One region of the Erwinia sp. E602 genome, then DNA from elsewhere that is predicted to be linked to it. Evidence: predicted binding sites of a transcription regulator. Region 1 holds the regulator's gene; each other region holds the start of a gene.

Region 1 (6,714 bases):
GTCGTGAAGATCAGACAGACATTGTTGCTCCTGAAGCCAACAGCAATACCGAAGAGGGGCTGGATCAGCTTTCCCGTCAGTACATTGTGGCGGTCGGCGGTTCCGATAACCTGAACGTGATTGATGCATGTATTACCCGCCTGCGCCTGTCGGTGAAAGATTCAGCCCGCGTGGATGATGCGGCCTGTAAGCGTCTGGGCGCTTCAGGGATTGTGAAACTGAACAAACAGACCATTCAGGTGATCGTCGGCGCGAAAGCCGAATCGCTTGCCGAAGGGATGAAAAAACTGATCGCTAAGGGCCCGATCGCGGCGGCCAGCGCAGCGTCAGCGACAACAGCCCCTGTCGCCCCGGCGGCTCCGCTGCAGGCGGTGCCGAACCCGGCCAAAGGCGTTATCGCCACGCTGGTGGCCCCGGTCAGCGGTAGCGTGGTGGCTATCGAGCAGGTGCCGGACGAAGCCTTTGCCAGCAAAGCGGTGGGCGAAGGTCTGGCGATCAAACCGACCAGCAGCACCGTAGTCGCACCAGCTAACGGCACGCTGGTCAAAATCTTCAACACCAACCACGCTTTCTGCCTGGAAACCGAAAACGGAGCCGAAATCGTCGTGCACATGGGGCTGGATACCGTGGCGCTGGAAGGCAAAGGCTTCACCCGCCTGGCGGAAGAGGGCAGCGTGGTGACGGCCGGTCAGCCGGTATTGGAGATGGACCTGGTCTGGCTCGAGGCCAACGCCCGCTCGATGGTAAGCCCGGTGGTGGTCAGCAATAGTGAAGAGTACAGTGCGGTAACGCTGCTGGCCGGTGACAGCGTGGTGGCAGGCGAGACCCGTATCCTCGAGATTCGCGGCTAACCATAACGATTATCAGTGCGCAGGGCGGGAGCGATCCCGCCCTTTTTTATCTGCGTTTTTAGCCCGGCAATCCGCCGGTCTGCAGGCCTTATACACCGCTACGCCTCATTTTTACCCGCTTTACGCCGCTGCGCCCCTTTTTTATCCGTTTCCCGCAACTAACGGTTGTTTCAGCCGCTCGCTTTGTGGATCATACTCCGTTAATTCATAGTGGATTTATGCTAAGCATTAACTGAGGAAATTGAGATGAGTGAGGCTGAAGCCCGCCCAACTAACTTTATTCGTCAGATCATCGACGAAGATCTGGCGACAGGTAAGCACCACAGCGTGCAGACCCGCTTTCCGCCTGAGCCAAACGGCTACCTGCACATCGGTCACGCCAAGTCGATCTGCCTGAATTTTGGTATCGCGCAAGATTACCAGGGGCAGTGCAACCTGCGTTTCGACGATACCAACCCGGTGAAAGAAGATCTGGAGTTTGTTGAGTCGATCAAACGTGACGTGCAATGGCTGGGCTTTGCGTGGAGCGGTGAGGTGCGTTACTCATCTGACTATTTTGAACAGCTGCATAACTACGCCGTTGAACTGATTAATAAAGGCCTCGCCTACGTGGATGAGCTCACGCCTGAGCAGATCCGCGAATACCGTGGCAGCCTGACCGCACCGGGTAAAAACAGCCCGTACCGCGATCGCAGCGTGGAAGAGAACCTGGCGCTGTTTGCGAAGATGCGCAGCGGTGGTTTCGCCGAAGGTACCGCCTGCCTGCGAGCCAAAATCGATATGGCCTCCAGCTTTATCGTGCTGCGCGACCCGGTGCTGTACCGCATCAAGTTTGCCGAACATCACCAGACGGGCAACGCCTGGTGCATCTACCCGATGTACGACTTCACCCACTGCATCTCCGATGCGCTGGAGGGCATTACCCACTCGCTCTGTACGCTGGAGTTCCAGGACAACCGCCGCCTGTATGACTGGGTGCTGGACAACATCACCATTCCGGTGCATCCGCGTCAGTACGAATTCTCACGCCTGAACCTCGAATACGCCATCATGTCCAAGCGCAAGCTGAGCCTGCTGGTGAGCGAGAAGGTGGTGGAAGGCTGGGATGACCCGCGTATGCTGACCGTTTCCGGCCTGCGCCGCCGCGGCTACAGCGCCGAGTCGATCCGCGAGTTCTGCCGCCGCATCGGCGTGACCAAACAGGACAATATCGTCGAGATGGCCGCGCTGGAGTCCTGCATCCGCGACGACCTGAACGAAAACGCTCCGCGCGCGATGGCGGTGCTGGATCCGGTTAAGGTGGTCATTGAGAACCTGCCTGCGCATCACGATGAAACTATCGTCATGCCAAATCATCCTAACAAGCCGGAGATGGGCACGCGTGACGTGCCGTTCAGCCGCGAGATCTGGATCGACCGCGCCGACTTCCGCGAAGAGGCGAATAAGCAGTACAAGCGTCTGGTGCTGGGGAAAGAGGTGCGTCTGCGCAACGCCTACGTGATCCGTGCGGAGCGCGTGGCGAAAGACGAAGACGGCAATATCACCTGCCTGTTCTGTACCTGTGATGTGGATACTCTGAGCAAAGATCCTGCCGATGGCCGTAAGGTTAAAGGTGTGATCCACTGGGTGTCTGCGGTGCATGCGCTGCCGGCAGAATTCCGTCTGTACGATCGCCTGTTCAGCGTGCCTAACCCGGCCGCCGCCGACGACTTCCTGACCACTATCAATCCGGACTCGCTGATTATCCGTAACGGCTTTGTCGAACCGGGGCTGCAGCAGGCAGAGGCATCCGCGCCATATCAGTTCGAGCGTGAAGGCTACTTCTGCGCCGACAGCGTTTACTCCAGCGCCAGCCAGTTGGTGTTTAACCGCACCGTTGGCCTGCGTGATACCTGGGCGAAAAGCGGCGAATAACGTCGCTTTTACGCGGTAATGATAAAAGGAGCGAGCAATCGCTCCTTTTTTTTGCTTAGCGATCGCAGCCGTCAGAATAGCCTGACTGTCTGACTGTCTGACTGTCTGACTGTCTGACTGTCTGACTGTCTGACTGTCTGACTGTCTGACTGTCTGCCACCTGCCACCTGCCACCTGCCACCTGCCACCTGCCACCTCGATTTTCCACCTGCTCTCCGCCGCAGTGGTACGTCCGTCTGTCTCTTTACGTTTCTGTAAATAAGAGTTTCCGATCGGAAGCTCTGCCATTTGCAGCTTAGTGGGTTAGTGTACTAGTTCGTGAGTATTTAACTCTGTAGACTGTGCCGCTTTAGCGTCGTTGCGCCAGATGTTGTCAGGCCTTTCAACGGCGCGGATTGTTTATCAGGGAGTTATTATGGTTTCACCCGTTTCTGCCACGCCGCTGCCCGCCACGCTGTGGGGCACGCTGATCATTAGCGGCACCATTATCGGTGCCGGGATGTTCTCACTGCCGGTGGTGATGGCCGGTGCCTGGTTTAGCTGGTCGACCGCGCTGCTGCTGGTGAGCTGGTTGTGTATGCTGCTCTCCGGGCTGCTGTTTCTGGAGGCCAGCCAGCACTATCCGGCCGGGGCCAGCTTTGACACCATCACCCGCGATTTACTCGGCAGGGGCTGGAACCAGATTAACGGCCTGTCGGTGGCCTTCGTGCTGGGCATTCTTACCTACGCCTATATCTCTGCCAGCGGAGCGATTATCCAGCGCACGCTGGGGCTGCTGGATATCCCGCTCTCCGCGCGCAGCGCCGGGCTGCTGTTTACCCTGCTGGTGGCGCTGTTTATCTGGCTCGGCACCGGCGTGGTCAGCCGCATGACGCTGATTGTTCTCGGGGCTAAGCTTGTCACTTTCCTGACCATTTTTGGCGGCCTGCTGTGGCACGTACAGCCCGCCACGCTGCTGGATAGCGCGGCTGAAGGCGGCCACTATCTGCCTTACCTGTGGATGGTGGTGCCGTTTTGCCTCGCCTCGTTTGGCTATCATGGCAACATTGCCGGGCTGAACCGCTACTACGGCCACCATGCTCAGCGCGTCGGCCGCTGCCTGATTTACGGCACGCTGCTGGCGCTGGCGATCTACTTTATCTGGATCCTCGGCACCATGGGGAACATTCCCCGCCAGGATTTCCGTGCGATAGCCGCGCAGGGCGGCAATATTGATGTGCTGGTCGCGGCGCTGTCCGGCGTGCTGCACAGTCCTTACCTCAACCTGCTGCTGAATATCTTCTCCAACTTCGCGGTCGCCAGTTCGTTTCTCGGCGTCAGCCTCGGCTTTTTTGACTACCTGGCCGATCGGTTTAACATCGATGGCACGCACGGCGGGCGGCTGAAAACCGCACTGCTGACCTTCAGCCTGCCGCTGGCGGCGGCGATGCTGTGGCCGGACGGCTTCCTGGTGGCGATCGGCTACGCCGGTCTGGCCGCCACCATCTGGGCGGTCATCACTCCGGCCCTGCTGGCCTGGAAGGCGCGGCAGCGCTTTGCCACGCCTGCCTGGCGGGTAAGGGGCGGAGCCATTCCGCTTGCGCTGGTGCTGGCCTTCGGCGCGCTTAACGTGGTGGTCTCGCTGCTCTCCTACGGCAACTGGCTGCCGGTGTGGAGCGGCTAACACCCCGTTCATCTGCGGGGATGATGCATCTGGCGGCATTGAGCAGCGCCGATCGGCGGCAGCTCCACGGTGCATTACCGGTGGTGATGTTTCATCAGGGTGTCGGCAACGGGAATAGCTGGCAGCTGTGGCAGCCGCAGCATCCGCCGGCGGTGAGCGGCAGCGTGCAGATCCGTAGCGTCAGCGGAAAACGGTTCAGCCGGGTTGAGAGTCTGTAATCGGAGATGTGCAGTAGGGAAGAGAACCGGTGGCAGGCCACCGGTTTTACAACAGGGGGGATTACTTGTCGTGCAGAGTTTCGTCTTCGCGGCAGTCGCCGAGAGCGCAATGGCCGTACAGGTACAGGCTATGGTTGCTCAGTTTGATACCGTGACGCGTGGCGATATCACGCTGACGGGTTTCAATCGATTCATCACTAAACTCAATTACTTTGCCGCAGTCCAGGCAGATCAGGTGGTCATGATGCTGCTGCTGGGTCAGTTCGAAGACAGATTTACCGCCCTCGAAATTATGACGGGTCACGATGCCCGCATCGTCGAACTGGTTAAGTACGCGATATACGGTCGCCAGACCAATCTCTTCGCCCATATCAATCAGGCGCTTATACAAGTCTTCCGCACTGACGTGATGGCCCTCAGGTTCCTGAAGCACTTCCAGAATTTTCAGTCGTGGAAGCGTGACTTTCAGGCCGGCCTTCTTTAATGCGGTGTTGTTGTCAGTCATGCGGATATTGTCCTGTTACTTAGCTGGTCACTTAGAGGCTGAAAGCCCTGAACATCGGTTGACGCTAAAGTTAGATGCGTCCCAGTATAGAACTGATACTTTAAAATGAAAACCGTCAGGGGGAAGTAAGCCACTACCGGATGTAAGGGATTGTACCATGACATCCGGTGTAGCCCGAACCCAAAATTAATTCGTTAACATTTCGGCCTTCCTCTGCCTGAGGCGCTGATTGCGACAATCGTCACAGCAAGGCGGCAGGGGGAGGAGAAAGCAGGTAACCGATGGGGTTATTGTACAGTTTTGGTGGTTAAAATTTCAAATATCTATCGATTACTTCTATAGGAAAAACCACTGGCCGGGTGTGAGGCAGCCCTCACTCCGGCCGACTGGCTTAAGCTTCGATGATCTCTTTTAACTGAAGTTCATCAAAAATTTGTTTTACCCACTTCTCAACGCGATCGTTGGTCAGCTCAGGCTGGCGATCTTCATCAATGGCGAGGCCGAGGAAGTGGTTATCATCGGCGAGACCTTTAGAGGCTTCAAAATGGTAGCCTTCGGTTGGCCAGAAGCCTACCAGCACCGCGCCGTTTGGCTCGATAATGTCGCGCAGGGTACCCATCGCGTCACAGAAGTACTCTGAGTAGTCTTCCTGATCGCCACAGCCAAACAGGGCAACCAGTTTACCATTGAAATCAACCTCTTCCAGCGTCGGGAAGAAGTCGTCCCAGTCACACTGGGCTTCACCATAATACCAGGTCGGAATGCCCAGCAGCAGAATATCGAAGGCTTCCAGGTCTTCTTTGCTGCTTTTGGCAATATCACGAACCTCTGCAACGTCTTTACCCAGTTGCTTCTGGATCATCTTTGCAATGTTTTCCGTATTGCCCGTATCGCTGCCAAAGAAAATGCCTACGATTGCCATGAGTTTGATAACCTCTTGAATCTTAATGGTATGGTGACTGCAAAATGGTTTGCATATAGCGCTAATAATAGCAGACTGCACTCAACGGATAAATGCGAAATGCCGCTGGTTTTGTCGCTTTGTGCGTAGCACTGCGGCCAGCGGCTCAGGATGGCAGGTGCTGTAACTGAGCCAGCAGCATCTCTTCAATCAGCTCGCTGCGGCTCATATTGCGCGCTTCCGCCAGCTGATTCAGCGCGTCAACCGCCTCGCTGTTCATTTTCAACTCAACGCGCTTAAGTCCGCGAACCTTGTCGCGCTTGAGCTGGTTGCGTTTGTTGATCCGCAGTTGCTCATCACGCGTAAGCGGATTGGTTTTCGGTCGTCCCGGGCGACGTTCGTCTGCAAACAGATCGATCGTGGTGCGGTCCGTGTTTTCTTTTGCCATAGGTCGGTGATTACTGAAAAGGCTGGGTTCTGATGAATTGGGCCGTCATGCCGCCTGAAAAACCATCAGCGGCAAAATTTTTGCGCGCCATCATACCCCACGCAAACTCATGACGACAATGATTTAACAACCCGGCTGAAGCATTTGTTTTTACAGCGCAAAAAAACGACGAATTGTGCGTAAAACCGCATCAGGCTTCTCGGCATGCACCCAG
Region 2 (6,714 bases), 2.1 Mb from region 1:
TCGGCAAGGAGCGCAGCAGCTTCTTCGCGCCGTCGCTGACCTGGTTTGGCGATGACGCCACCATCAACGTTGCTTACTCGCACCGCAACTACAGCACGCCGTTCGATCGCGGCACCATCTTCGATCTGAACACCGGTCACGCGGTCAACGTCAGCCGCGAAACGCGCTTTGATGAGGCATACAACATCACCACCGGCGAATCGCACCTGGCCCAGCTGAACGGCGAATACCGCCTCAACAACCAGTGGACGGCGAAGTTTGACTACAGCTTCAGCCAGGATAAGTACGGCGATAATCAGGCGCGGGTAATGGCCTATGACGCCGCCACCGGCAACCTGACCCGCCGCGTGGATGCCACGCAAAGCTCCACCCAGCAGCAGCACGCCGCACGCTTCGATCTGCAGGGCAACGTGGTGATCGGCGGGCTGTATAACGAGATCCTCACCGGAGTGGCCTACGAGTACTACGACCTGCTGCGCACCGATATGATCCGCTGTAAGAACGTGAAAGATTTCAATATCTACCACCCGTCTTACGGCTCCACCGGCAAATGCACCAGCGTCTCCGCCGCCGACAGCGATCAGCGCATCCGCCAGGTGAGCTACTCCGGCTACGTGCAGGACGCGCTGTACCTGACCGATCAGTGGATTGCGGTGGCGGCGATGCGCTACCAGTACTTTACCGAGTTCGCCGGCAAGGGCCGCCCGTTCAATACCAATACCGACAGCAGCGACAGCCAGTGGGTGCCAAAGCTGGGGCTGGTGTATAAAGCGACGCCAAACGTATCGCTGTTTGCCAACGTCTCGCGCTCGTTTATGCCGCAGTATTCGATTGCCAGCTACATCGGCGAGCTACCGCCGGAGACCGCTACCGCCTATGAGGCCGGTGCCAAGTTCGATCTGTTTGATGGCGTGACCGGCAATATCACGCTGTTCAACATCGATAAAAACCACGTGTTGTATAACGACACGGTAAACGGCGAAACGGTGGCAAAAACCGCCGGTAAGGTGCGTTCCCGCGGCGTGGAAGTTGATCTCGCCGGGCGGCTGACCGATAACGTCAATCTGATCGCCAGCTACGGCTATACCGATGCCAAAGTGATGGAAGACCCGGATTACCAGGGCAAGATGCTGCCCAACGTGCCGCGCCACACCGGTTCACTGTTCATGACCTATGACTTCAACAACGTCTGGGACGGCAATACGCTGACCGTCGGTGGTGGCGGCCATGCGGTGAGCCGTCGCTCCGGCAACAACGGCGAGGACTATTCGTTGCAGGGTTACGCGGTAGCGGATGCCTTCGCCGCTTACAAGATCAAGACGCAGTATCCGGTGACGCTGCAGGTGAACGTGAAGAATCTGTTCGACAAGACCTACTACACCTCATCGATCGCCACCAATAACCTCTCTAACCAGATTGGCGACCCGCGTGAGGTACAGTTTACGGTGAAGATGGACTTCTGACGGCCTCCCGTTCTGGCACCTGCGTTGCTGCTTTAAGGGCATCGCTTTTTGAATTGGTGCCGGGTTCGGCCGTTGGCGACAGAACGCCGGGACGCCGTTAATTTTTTAAAGCCCCAAAATCCGGGCTTTAAAAAATAATCCATCCATGGAGGCTCGGACGGCGCATCCTTGCGCCGTACGCCCGGCTAACCTGCCCGCCAACGGCCTCCCTGCCAGCAATTGCGTAGCTGTTAAGGACATCGCTTTTCGCCTGGGTACTGAAGTCTGAAAAGTGGTTACTGTCTGGTCTGGTTTGGTCTGATTTGGTCTTAAAACAGCGACGCAAAAAAATAGCAGGCAATCGGGGTTTATCCGGATAAGCGGACCTTCGGGCACACGGACGTGCCCGGCAGAGCCCAGGGACGTTATTGGCGTGTCCGCGTTCCGGATAAACCCCGATTAGCCAGGCACCGGCACCTGAAGCGACCCGGCCCAAAGCCACTCCCCGATAAGCCCGTCCCTGTCTTCAAAGCGACTATGCCCTTAGCCCTTAGCCCCCTTCTGCTATAATCAGTCATAACTAAACATTATCCTATCGGCAATTAATGCCGGATTTAGTCGAAAAAGAGATAACCAATTCGTAATAAGAATAATTATCAAACCTATTTAAAAAACAGAAAGATTTATATTTAAATAAAAATTAACCTAACAAAATCAGTTAATTGAAAATTAGTTAAAGAAAAATAGCCTTTGCTATACTTACAGGGTTTTTATTTTAAAAAGATGCGTGCATAATGCGCAGAAATCACCTGTGACCAACAGCCAAAAATAAATTAAGGAGTCATTATGCTGACCAATGAAATGACCGCAAAACTGAACGACCAGCTGAACCTCGAATTCTACTCTGCCAACCTCTACCTGCAGATGAGCGCCTGGTGCACCGATAAAGGCTTTGACGGTGCCGCCGCCTTTATGCGTGAACACTCCCGTGAAGAGATGCAGCATATGCAGCGTCTGTTCGGCTACCTGAGCGACACTGGCGCAATGCCGGTACTGGGCACCATCGACGCCCCACCGGTGACCTTCAACTCGCTGCACGAAGTACTGGACCTGGCCTATCAGCACGAACAGCTGATCACCGGAAAAATTAACGAACTGGCTCATGCTGCCATTACCACCCAGGACTACTCCACCTTCAACTTCCTGCAGTGGTATGTTGCCGAACAGCATGAAGAAGAGAAGCTGTTTAAATCGGTGCTGGATAAGCTGGCGCTGGTCGGTAACAGTGGCCAGGCGCTGTTCTTTGTCGACAAAGATCTGAAAGATCTGAGCGCCAATACCCACAGCCACCAGGCGTAATCTCCCGCCCGATCGCTGAAAAAAACGCCTGATGTGCTGCATCAGGCGTTTTTTTATGGCTGAAAACGGAGAGCGCTGCTGCAGAAAATGCACAGGGCTCCCCTTATACGCTTACTTTGTTGGCTTCAGCGTCACCCAGTATCCCGGCTGATAAGCGATCGGCAGGAACTTCTCGTGGAACTCGCGGAAGGTGGCGTCCGGATCGATATCCTTAAACAGCTCCGGGTGCAGCCATTTGGCGATCGCCTGGATAGCGACAAACTGGTACGGGCTGTCGTAGAACTGGTGCCAGATGGCGTGCGCGTTGCCGTTAGTGGCAACCGGCAGCGTGCTGAAGGCCGGACGGGCCATCAGCGCGGTCAGACGCTGGGTGGCAACGGTCAGATCGGCACCTGGCCCTACGCCCACCCAGCCGCCGGCGGTGTTGTAGTTCTTCCAGTTAGCGCCGGTGACGATCGCCACGTCAGGACGGGCGGCGATAATCTGCTCCGGGTTCAGGGTGCCAAAGGTGCCGGGGATCAGACCCTTTGCGATGTTGATGCCGCCGGCTACTTCCACCATGCGGCCAAAGTTTTCGTCGCCAAACGACATGCAGCACTCTTCGGTGTAGCCACCGGCGCGATCGAGCATCACCTTCGGACGCTTGCCGTGGAAATCCTTCAGGCGGTCGGTGACGATGTCGATCTGCTTTTTGCGGAAGGCGATAATCTCTTCCGCCCGCTGCGGTTTGCCCACCAGCTGGCCCATAATGCGGATGCTTTTCTCCGCGTTCTCAAACGGCTTTTCGCGGAAGTCGATAAACACCACCGGAATGCCGAGCTTGTCGAGCTTCTCGGTCAGCTTAGACTCGTCGGTGGCCGCTTTGGACTCCAGGTTCATCAACACCAGGTCCGGCTTCAGGGTCAGCGCCTGTTCCACGTTAAAGGTGCCGTCTTTGGCACCGCCGAAGGTCGGCAGCTTTTTAATCTGCGGATACTTTTTAGCGTAGATCTCATAGCTGTCGAAATCCGCCTTCGGCAGATCGTCGCGCCAGCCGACCACGCGCTGGAACGGCGCGTCGGTATCAAAAGCGGCCAGCAGATAGATCTGCCGCCCTTCGCCGAGGATCACCCGCTTCACTTCGGATTTGATTTCAACCTTACGCCCGCTGACGTCTTCCACCGTAAACGGTGCCGCCAGCAGTGAAGCAGAGGCGCACAGCCCCGCCACCAGAATTAACGCTTTACCCCAGATCGTCATAGCTACCCCACAAGGACAATGATTATTATTCTCAGAAAAATCGTGCCCCGGCATGCTACGTGCAGGTGAAAATGAAAACAATATCGCGGAAGAAATTTCGTCGGGTGACAGTCACCCTGCCGAAAGGCAGGGGTACCAAAAGCAGCGCGAACGTAAGTCCGCACCAGGCGTGAAACTCAGAACGATAGCCGGTAAAATTTGCTGTCCACCTTCATTACCGGAAAGCTCTCCGGCAGTGCGCTGACCGCAATCTCGTCAAAACCGTTCTTCTCATAAAAGCGGTGCGCAGCAAGGAATTTCGCCGTGGTGCCCAGGTAAACATCCTGTAGCCGGCGTGCCCGGGCATGCTCCAGCAGCGTGTTCAGCAGCGCGGCACCGGTGCCGAACTGACGGCCGCGGTACTCTGCGGCGACAAACATTTTGCGCAGCGCCGCCTGGCGATCGCCAATGTCCTTCAGGCCGATGCAGCCAACAATGACGTCACCGCTGCGCGCTATCCAGAAGCCGCCGTTACCCTGCTGGTAAAAATGCTGCACGTCACGCAGATCCGGCTGCTGATCGGCGGTGATATCAATGCCGAACTCCTGGTTCTGGATGCCAAGGATCAGCGCGATCACCGCCTCCTGATGCTGCGCCTGGTAAGACTCAATCACTATCGATTCACCGGACATCACCGCCTCCTTTATACGGCCAGCGCACGTTCAACGTGCAGCAGGCAGGTGGCAAATACGTCTTCGCTGACTCCCCGCGCGACCGCGTCAGGGTCAGCGTCACCGGTGACGGTAAAGTCAGCCCACCATTCGGCCAGCGTCTGATTGCTGCCCTGCGGGGTGAGCTTAATCACCGCCACATAATCCTTAACCGGCATTGGCCCTTCAACAATCGCGTAATGCAGCTCAAAGGCGTCGGTGTCCAGTTTCAGCAGCTTTTCCCGCACGATGCCGTCCGGTACCGTCAGCCGACGCACCACGCCCGGCTCGGTGTGGCTGGCACCGTTTTCCAGTTCACTGTGGGAGATGGCCGGGTGGATCGCCGGCAGGCCGTTAAAATCGGCCAGCAGCGACCAGATTACGGCGGGCGCGGCGGCAATGGTACGGCTGGCGTAAGCAGTATGGGGCATGATTGTTCCTTAAAAGAGCCTTGAAGGATCATCAATCTAGCACGTTCATATCCTGAGCCGGTTAATCCTTTCAGGCGGCAACAAAAAACCGGTCTCAGGGACCGGTTTTTTTCGCCAGACATTCTCGTTAACGAAAGCGTCGCTGCCTGTACGCCAGAATGTTAACGCCCGGCTACGGCCGCGTCATGCAGGTTCAGGCGCTGCCAGAAGCTCTGCTGTGCGTCGCCAGAGAGCGGGTAACCGGCTTCCAGCGCGGTGCGCACCATCAGCTGACGACGCTGTGCGGCGCTGAGTGCTGGCAGCGCCGCTTCCAGCAGCACTTCTGCCCCTTCCGGCACCACCACCGGCGCGGCTTTCACGCTGGCGCGCGGCAGGTTGTAAGTCATGGTGAAGCGGTAGAAAGTGCGCATGGCCGGGGCCGCGAACGGATCGTCTTTCGCCGCCACCCTCGCGCAGGCCGCCAGCGATGAACCGCACTCTTTCTCCAGCGCCGCACGCAGCTGCTGCTTCGCCTCATCGAACAGCTTGCGGTACGACGGATCGTTAAGGTAATGCGCCACGTTGCGCTGCGCCACCATGCGGGATCCCATCACGTCCAGCGGATAGTGAACGCCGAGCACGATGCGCGAGTAGCCGTAGCGCGCCCCGCGATCGACCAGCGGCACGAAGCGTTCCGGGATCATCTGCGCCAGCAGCAGCGCGTCGGTGTAGCCGGTGTTGGTGTGGCCGCTCGGGAAGGAGCCGCCGTCGGCGGTGTACGGGTGGCCATCTTTCACCACCGCCGTGTCCGGCACCCGATGAATGGTGTTGCCGGCGATCAGGAACGGGCGTTTATAGTCGAAATGCTTTTTCGCCTCACCGGTGCTGACCTCGCTGGCCTTCAGCAGCGCGGCGGCGCGGCCCAGTTCACCCTTGTCGTAGGCGCGAATAAACGCTTCGCCCAGCTTCGGCCCCAGCGCGTCGGCGAGGAAATAGAGGTAGTTCTGCCCTTCCGCCTCCACCAGCGCCTGGCGGCGGGTGGCGTCAGAAGCGTTGAGGTTAATGTTTTCCACGGTGTCGAGGTTCTGCTTCAGCGTCGCCTGCGGCAGCGCGGTAAAACCGCTCAGCAGCGCGATGCCCGCCTGCTGGTTGGCCTTTTTAGCGAAATCGTAGCCGCTGGCCTTAAGCCAGGCTTTATCCACCTGTTTACCGCCCTGCTTTGCCGACTCCAGCTGGCTGCGCATCACGCTGGCGTAGTCCCCTTTGATGCTGGCGATCAGCGCGTTCCGTGCCGCGCTCTCCAGCGCTACGTAGGGCTGGCTGGTGCTGGCCGGGGTGGTGGTACTGGCGATAGCGGCTGCCTGCGGCAGCGTGGTGGCGGCGGCGTGCGCCAGCGGACCGGTCAGCAGCGCGGCGGTCATAAGGGTGAGACGAAAGCGCATGTTTTTATCCTTAGAATCATCAGTCGGTTAACCTTGCCGCCAGCAGGTTAACGCCGCAATATGACGCTTTTTTGACAAGTCACATCCGGATACACTCCGGATTTCCCCGTCGCCTGCCCCCTTCACACCTGCC
Region 3 (6,714 bases), 1.7 Mb from region 1:
GCTGCCGAGCGGGTTGCGGATCGCCGACTGGAAAATCGCGCCGCTGACGCCCAGCGCGGCACCGAGCACCAGCGCCAGCACCACCCGCGGCGCGCGCCACTGGGTAATCACCGTCACCACTCCGCGCGGCCCTTCGCCCTGCAGCGCCTGCCACAGCTGGCCCGGCGTCACCGTCAGCGTACCGTGCGCCAGGGCAAACAGCCCGGTCAGCAGCGCCAGCAGCAGCAGAATTAAGTTAACCCACAGTACCCGCCGCGACAGCCGCAGGCTGAGCGGGCCGCCGCGCCGGCCGATCAACACAACAGAATCAGACATCGGCGGCTCCTGACGATTTTTGACGGCGTACCAGCCAGATCAGCACCGGTGCGCCAAACAGCGCGGTGACCACCGAAACCCGCAGCTCGCCGCTGACCATCAGCCGCCCGGCGATATCCGCCGTCAACAGCAGGATCGGCGCCAGCAGCAGCGACCCGACTAATATCCAGCGCTGATCCGGCCCGGCCCAGCGCCGGGCAATGTGCGGCACCATCAGCCCGATAAAGGCGATCGGGCCGACCAGCGCGGTGGCCGATCCACAGAGCAGCGTCACCGCCAGCAGCGCCAGCAGGCGCACCGCAATCACCCGGGTGCCCAGCGCCGCCGCCAGCTCTTCGCCCATGCTTAGCGCATTCAGCGATCGCGGCGTGGCCAGCGCCAGCAGCAGGCCGACGATAATCGCCGGCGCCACCAGCAACAGGTTGTCCACCGAGCGAATATCCAGCGTGCCGGCCTGCCAGAAGCGCAGCTGGTCATAGGTTTGCGGGTTAAGCAGCGAGACCGATGAAGTGAAACCGTTAAGCACCGCGGTCAGCGCCACCCCGGCCAGCGTCAGCCGCACCGGACTGACCCGCCCGCCGCCGAGCGAGCCGATCAGCCATACCGCCACGCTGGCCAGCAGCGCGCCGGCCCACGCCAGCCCCAGCCAGCCCGCCATGCCGCTGACGTTAAACAGCGTGATGCCCAGTACCATGGCAAAGCTGGCCCCGGCGTTAACGCCGAGGATGCCCGGATCGGCCAGCGGGTTGCGGGTCAGCGCCTGGATCACCGCCCCTGCCCCGCCCAGCGCCAGGCCGACCAGCAGCCCGGCCAGGGTACGCGGCAGCCGCGCCTCAATAATCAGGGTAGCGTCCGCGCTGTGCAGCTGGCCGCTCAGGCTGTGCCAGACCACCGCCGGCGCGATGCTTTTCGCACCGATAAACAGGCTGGCGATGCTGACCAGCAGCAGCACCAGCAGTGCCAGGGCGATCGCGGGTAGCCGCGATCGCGAGGCGCGGTCGGGCGCAGAAGATCCGCTCAGGATTGCAGGGCTCACGGCGTTTTAAAGCGCTGTTCAATGCGCTCCAGCAGGTTGCTGGCGCTGTAGTAATCCAGCCTGAAGGTGTCCGGCCCGAACGCCCATACCCGCTTCGCCATCACCGGCGGCAGCGCTGCCAGGAACGGGTTGCTCAATACCTTAGCCACCGTGTCGTCGTCGGTGGCAAACAGCAGCACTGACTGACCCGTTATTCCCGCCGCCATCGTTTCGCCCGAGAGCTGGATAATATCGTTGCGCCTGCCCATGCTGCTGCCGCCATGCACCTCCGCCGGCGGCATTGCCAGGCTGAAGCCCAGTTCAGTGAGCAGCTTGCCCTGCGCCGAGGCCGGGGTCCACAGGTTGACCCCGCGCCCGTCCTCATAATAAACCAGCGCCGACACCGGCTGCGGCGGCAGGGTAATCGCCTGTTTCACCCGCTGCACGCGCTGCGCAAAGCGCTCGCTGACCCGTTTTGCATCGGTCTCATGGCCGGTGGCCGCACCCAGCTCCGCCGCCAGCTGCTGCCAGCTTTTATCGCCGTAGTCGACCACCAGCACCGGCGCTATCGCCGCCAGCTGCTCCTGCAGTTTCACCGCCGAATCGCCGCCGGTCGCCGCAATGACGATCAGATCCGGTGCCGCAGCGGCGATGGCCTCCGCATTCGGTTCACTGACATAGAGCGGCTGCAGGCCGCGTTCGGATGCCACCTGGCTGCACTGGGTGAAAAAGCCGCGATCGTCGGCCACCGACGTCCTGCGCGCGGTCGCCCCCGATCCCACCAGCGGCGCGTTAATTGCCAGCAGCGTGCCGGTCAGCGTCACGCTGGTTGAGACGATGCGCTGGGGTTGCTGCTGCAGGGTTAATGGCCCCTGCGGCGTTTGCAGGGTACGCGGCCAGCCGCTGGCTGACGGCTGAGCGTTGTTTTGCTGAGGTGCAGCCTGAGCCTGGTCGTTGCCTTTCTGCATCGCGGCCTGCGGCGGTTCCACGTGATGATCATCCGTGGCTGACGCCGTCGCTGAATCAGAGTGCGCTTGCGCAGCTGGCGCGGTGGTGTTTGGATCCGATTGCGTATTATCGCAGCCGCTAACGGCAAGAACGAGCAGTAGCGAGGTGAAGGTCATCGCGCGGCGCAGAGCGGAAGAGGAGAAATTCATGGCGATCAACTGACTGAAAATGAGTCTTATTATCATACCTGCAGACGCAGTGAAATCAAACGCTTTGCACTGCAGCCACGCAGTTGTCCTTTCCCATTTCCATTCCCCTGGCTACCCTTTTCGCCCGCGTCCTCCCTGTTGGCTGTTGCGTTGCTGTCTTAAGGGCGTAGCTTCCTGCTCTCGTGGTGGGTTCAGCTGATGCGTTGCTGTATTAAAGGCGCAGCTTTCTGTTCTGGTGGTGGGTTCGGCTGATGCGTTGCTGTATTAAAGGCGTAGCTTCCTGTTCTGGTGGTGGGTTCGGCTGTTGCGTTGCTGTCTTAAAGGCGCAGCTTTCTGTTCTGGTGGTGGGTTCGGCTGTTGCGTTGCTGTCTTAAAGGCGCAGCTTTCTGTTCTGGTGGTGGGTTCGGCTGTTGCGTTGTTGTATTAAAGGCGCAGCTTTCTGTTCTGGTGATGGGTTCGGCCGTGGGCGAAAAGAACGCCGGGACGCTGCAAGTACGTCCATGTAAGCTCGGGCGGCGCTCCCTGCGCCGCACGCCCGGCTAACCTTTTCGCCCGCGTCCTCCCTGTGAGCTGTTGTGTTGCTGTCTTAAAGGCGTAGCTTCCTGCTCTGGTGGTGGGTTCGGCTGTTGCGTTACTGTCTTAAAGGCGCAGCTTTCTGTTCTGGTGGTGGGTTCGGCTGATGCGTTGCTGTATTAAAGGCGTAGCTTCCTGTTCTGGTGGTGGGTTCGGCCGCAGGCGAAAAGAACGCCGGGACGCTGCAAGTACGTCCCTGTAAGCTCGGGCGGCGCTCCCTGCGCCGCACGCCCGGCTAACCTTTTCGCCCGCGTCCTCCCTGTGAGCTATTGTGTTGCTGCCTTAAAGGCGTAGCTTTTGGTGTCGGACTGGGCTTGGGGTTGGGCTTGGGGTTGGGCTTGGGGTTGGGCTTGGGGTTGGGGTTGGGCTTGGGGTTGGGCAGGATACCGAAGATTAAGTAGTGGAAGCTGTCTGATTTGGTCTGATTTAGTTTGATTTGGTTTATTTGATTTTTTTTTGTCTGGTTTTAAAACAGCGACGCAGAAAATAGCAGGCAATCGGGGTTTATCCGGATAAGCGGACCTTCGGGCACACGGACGTGCCCGGCAGAGCCCAGGGACGTCACTGGCGTGTCCGCGTTCCGGATAAACCCCGATTAGCCAGGTACCGAAACCCGCAGCGACCAGCGGCCCAAAAGCCACCCCCCGATTAACCAGGCACCGGAACCCGCAGCGACCAGCGGCCCAAAAGCCACACCCCGATTAGCCGGGCACCTGAACCCGAAGCGATCCGGCCCAAAAGCCACACTCCGATTAGTCAGGCACCTGAACCCGAAGCGACCCGGCCCAAAAGCCACGCCCCGATTAGCCGGGCCCCAAAATCTGAAGCGACCAGCAACCCTGTTTCGCTCTGATTAGACGTTAATCCAGCGCCCTTCAGTCGCCGATACGGCGATCGCTTCCAGCACCTTCGACACCTGCAGCCCTTCGGCGAAGTCTGGCCACATGCGGTCACCGGCCGCAATACCGTTAATCAGATCGCGAACTTCCACGGTCTTCTGATCGTTAAAGCCGATACCGTGCCCGGCAGAGATGCAGAAATTGGCATAATCCGGGTGCGCCGGGCCGGTAAGAATAGTTTTAAAGCCCTGACGGCCGGCGGGCTCATCGTGGATATACAGCTCCAGCTCCGCCATCCGCTCCTGAGTATAACGAAGCGTACCTTTGGTGCCGGTGACCACGTAGGTCAGCCCCATCTTGCTGCCGCAGGCGATACGTGAGGTTTCAATCACGCCGTGCGCGCCGTTGTCAAAACGCAGCAGCGCGCTGGCCTGATCTTCGTTCTCCACGTCGCGCAGCACCGCCGGGTTCTTCGGATCCGGGCGCTGTTTGATCACCGTCATCATATCGCCGCTCACCTGGTCGATATTGCCCACCAGATAGTGCGCCATATTGACGATATGGGCCGCCAGGTCGCCCAGCGCGCCGAGACCGGCCAGCGCCTTCTGGCAGTGCCAGTCCAGCGGTGTGGACGGATTGGCCAGATAATCTTCATTGTGGGTGCCATAGAAGTGCACCACCTCACCGATCTCACCGCGGGCAATGATCTCTTTCGCCAGCTGGCTGGTCGGGTTCTTCATATAGTTAAAGCCGACCAGCGTTTTCACTCCGGCCTGCTGTGCAGCACGCACCATCTCTTCGGCGTCCGCCACGTCCAGCGCCAGCGGCTTTTCAGAATAGACGTGCTTGCCGTGACGAATCGCTTCCAGCGCCATCTCTTTATGCAGGAAATTCGGCGCGCAAATGTCGACCACGTCGATGTCTGGATCGGCCACCAGCTCACGCCAGTCGCCGGTGGAACGGTTAAAGCCAAAGGCCTCCGCCTTTTCCCGCGCCAGCTCCGGGGTAACTTCCGCCACCATCTCGCGCACCAGCTCGCCTTTCAGGTTAAACACCGTCGGTGCCTGAGCGTAAGCAATGGCGTGGCAACGTCCGATATAGCCGGTGCCGATCAATCCGATTCTGACTTTTTGCATGGTGGGTCCTTAAGCGTAGGGGTTACAAAAATGAAATAAACGTGCAACTGGGATGGAATGTATATTCCGTTTATCGCCAACTCAAACTGAAAAGAGAGTAATCGTGATCGCGCTTGCGAAAAAACCTGCAACAGCACTGCAACGCGTGCTACAGGCTGCCAGACAAGGCGCAAAACGCAGATAAAAAGTCTGAAAAGCACAAAACCACGACAAAATGATGATTAATTCAGCAGTTGAACTAAATTCTCAGATCAGGCTTTGACATCCCCCCCACACCCCGATAATATCCGCCCCGTTCACACGATTCCTCTGTAGTTCAGTCGGTAGAACGGCGGACTGTTAATCCGTATGTCACTGGTTCGAGTCCAGTCAGAGGAGCCAAATTTGAAAACCCCGCTCAGGGAAACCTGAGCGGGGTTTTTGCTTTATCGGCATCACCTGCTAACTCCCGCTAGGCGGTTCGGTGCCCGATACCCGGCAGCCTGGTTTGCAGCTCCACGGGCAGAGATTCAGCTCATGTCTATTCTGCTATTCCCAATGGTTGTGACGTAGCACCCAAAGCATATTCGGTGACCACGATCCAGGTCGATCGGGGGCGGCGGCGGGATGATGTGGTCGCCGTGATGGAGCGGCTCAGGCAGACTGGAGATCGCCTGCTCAGCTAACGTCGCTCAGCCATCTCTCTCCTCCGCCCGGCACATGGCTTAACAGCTGCCGCGTGTACGCCGCCTGCGGGTCGGTAAATAACGTCTCCGCACTGCCCTGCTCGACCACCCGCCCGCGCTGCATCACCACCACGTAGTCGGAGATTTGCCGGATCACCGCCAGGTCGTGGGAGATCAGCAGATAGCTCAGCCCCAGCTCGCGCTGCAGGCGGTCCAGCAGGGTCAGGATCTGCGACTGCACCGCGGCGTCCAGCGCCGATACCGGTTCATCCAGCACCACCAGCTCCGGCGCAATGGCCAGCGCACGGGCGATCGCCACCCGCTGCCGCTGGCCGCCGGATAGCGCCCCCGGCCGGGATGCCAGCAGGCGCTGCGGCAGCTCTACGCTGTCCATCAGCTCTGCGGCGCGCGCGCGGCGGCTGCGGCGGTCGCCGATCCGAAACGCCTCCAGCGGCTCGGTGATAATCTCTTCCAGAGTCAGTTTTGGGTTCAGCGACGCATAGGGGTTCTGATAAACCACCTGCACCCGACGGCGAAACGCGTGGCGCTCGGCGCGCGAGGGGTGGCTGACGTCCTGACCGTCGAATTCTATCCGCCCGGCATCCGCCGTTTCCAGCCCGAGCAGCAGGCGCACGGTGGTCGACTTGCCCGAACCGGACTCGCCCACCAGGCTGGTGGTGGTGCCGCGCAGCAGCGGAAAGGAGACGCCGTCGACGGCGGTAAACAGCCCGCGACCGCCCTGTGCCGGGAACCGTTTCACCAGCCCTTCGGCGCGCAGCAGCACCTGTTGCGTCTTAACCGCCCGGCGCGGCGGCACGGCGAAGAAGGCCGGCGAGGCCTGCAGCAGCTGGCGGGTGTAAGGGTGGCGCGGCTGGGTAAACAGCGCGGCGGCCGGGCCGCTCTCCACCACCTTACCCTGCTGCATCACCAGCACCCGGTCGGCACGCTCCAGCGCCACCTGCAGGTCGTGGGTGATCAGCAGCAGGGCAATGCCCCTGCCGCGCACCATCTCAT

What was found. The regulator Fur, encoded in region 1, represses iron uptake genes when iron is present. The targets are predictions, from matches to a motif close to ATAATAATGAGAACNACTATCAA.
Region 2: ftnA (non-heme ferritin) is a predicted target of Fur. The motif match lies at 2,080-2,102, and genes of this name have one in related genera.
Region 3: fepB (Fe2+-enterobactin ABC transporter substrate-binding protein) is a predicted target of Fur. The motif match lies at 2,501-2,523, and genes of this name have one in related genera.

Annotation. Positions count from the first base shown of each region.
Region 1 is NZ_CP046582.1:3,478,415-3,485,128, reverse strand. It holds gene nagE (PTS N-acetyl glucosamine transporter subunit IIABC) at 1-851, shown strand, start outside; gene glnS (glutamine--tRNA ligase) at 1,098-2,765, shown strand; gene mtr (tryptophan permease) at 3,181-4,428, shown strand; gene GKQ23_RS17485 (hypothetical protein) at 4,449-4,646, shown strand; gene fur (ferric iron uptake transcriptional regulator) at 4,708-5,151, opposite strand; gene fldA (flavodoxin FldA) at 5,543-6,073, opposite strand; gene ybfE (LexA regulated protein) at 6,219-6,500, opposite strand; gene ybfF (esterase) at 6,651-6,714, opposite strand, start outside.
Region 2 is NZ_CP046582.1:700,069-706,782, reverse strand. It holds gene GKQ23_RS04630 (TonB-dependent siderophore receptor) at 1-1,463, shown strand, start outside; gene ftnA (non-heme ferritin) at 2,289-2,801, shown strand; gene GKQ23_RS04620 (ABC transporter substrate-binding protein) at 2,913-4,040, opposite strand; gene GKQ23_RS04615 (GNAT family N-acetyltransferase) at 4,217-4,711, opposite strand; gene GKQ23_RS04610 (SRPBCC family protein) at 4,723-5,160, opposite strand; gene GKQ23_RS04605 (phosphatase PAP2 family protein) at 5,322-6,581, opposite strand; gene GKQ23_RS04600 (iron ABC transporter permease) at 6,704-6,714, opposite strand, start outside.
Region 3 is NZ_CP046582.1:1,771,028-1,777,741, reverse strand. It holds partial or broken gene fepG (iron-enterobactin ABC transporter permease) at 1-315, opposite strand, end outside; gene fepD (Fe(3+)-siderophore ABC transporter permease) at 308-1,351, opposite strand; gene fepB (Fe2+-enterobactin ABC transporter substrate-binding protein) at 1,348-2,298, opposite strand; gene GKQ23_RS09500 (Gfo/Idh/MocA family protein) at 3,914-5,035, opposite strand; tRNA gene GKQ23_RS09495 (tRNA-Asn) at 5,341-5,416, shown strand; gene GKQ23_RS09490 (ABC transporter ATP-binding protein) at 5,693-6,714, opposite strand, start outside.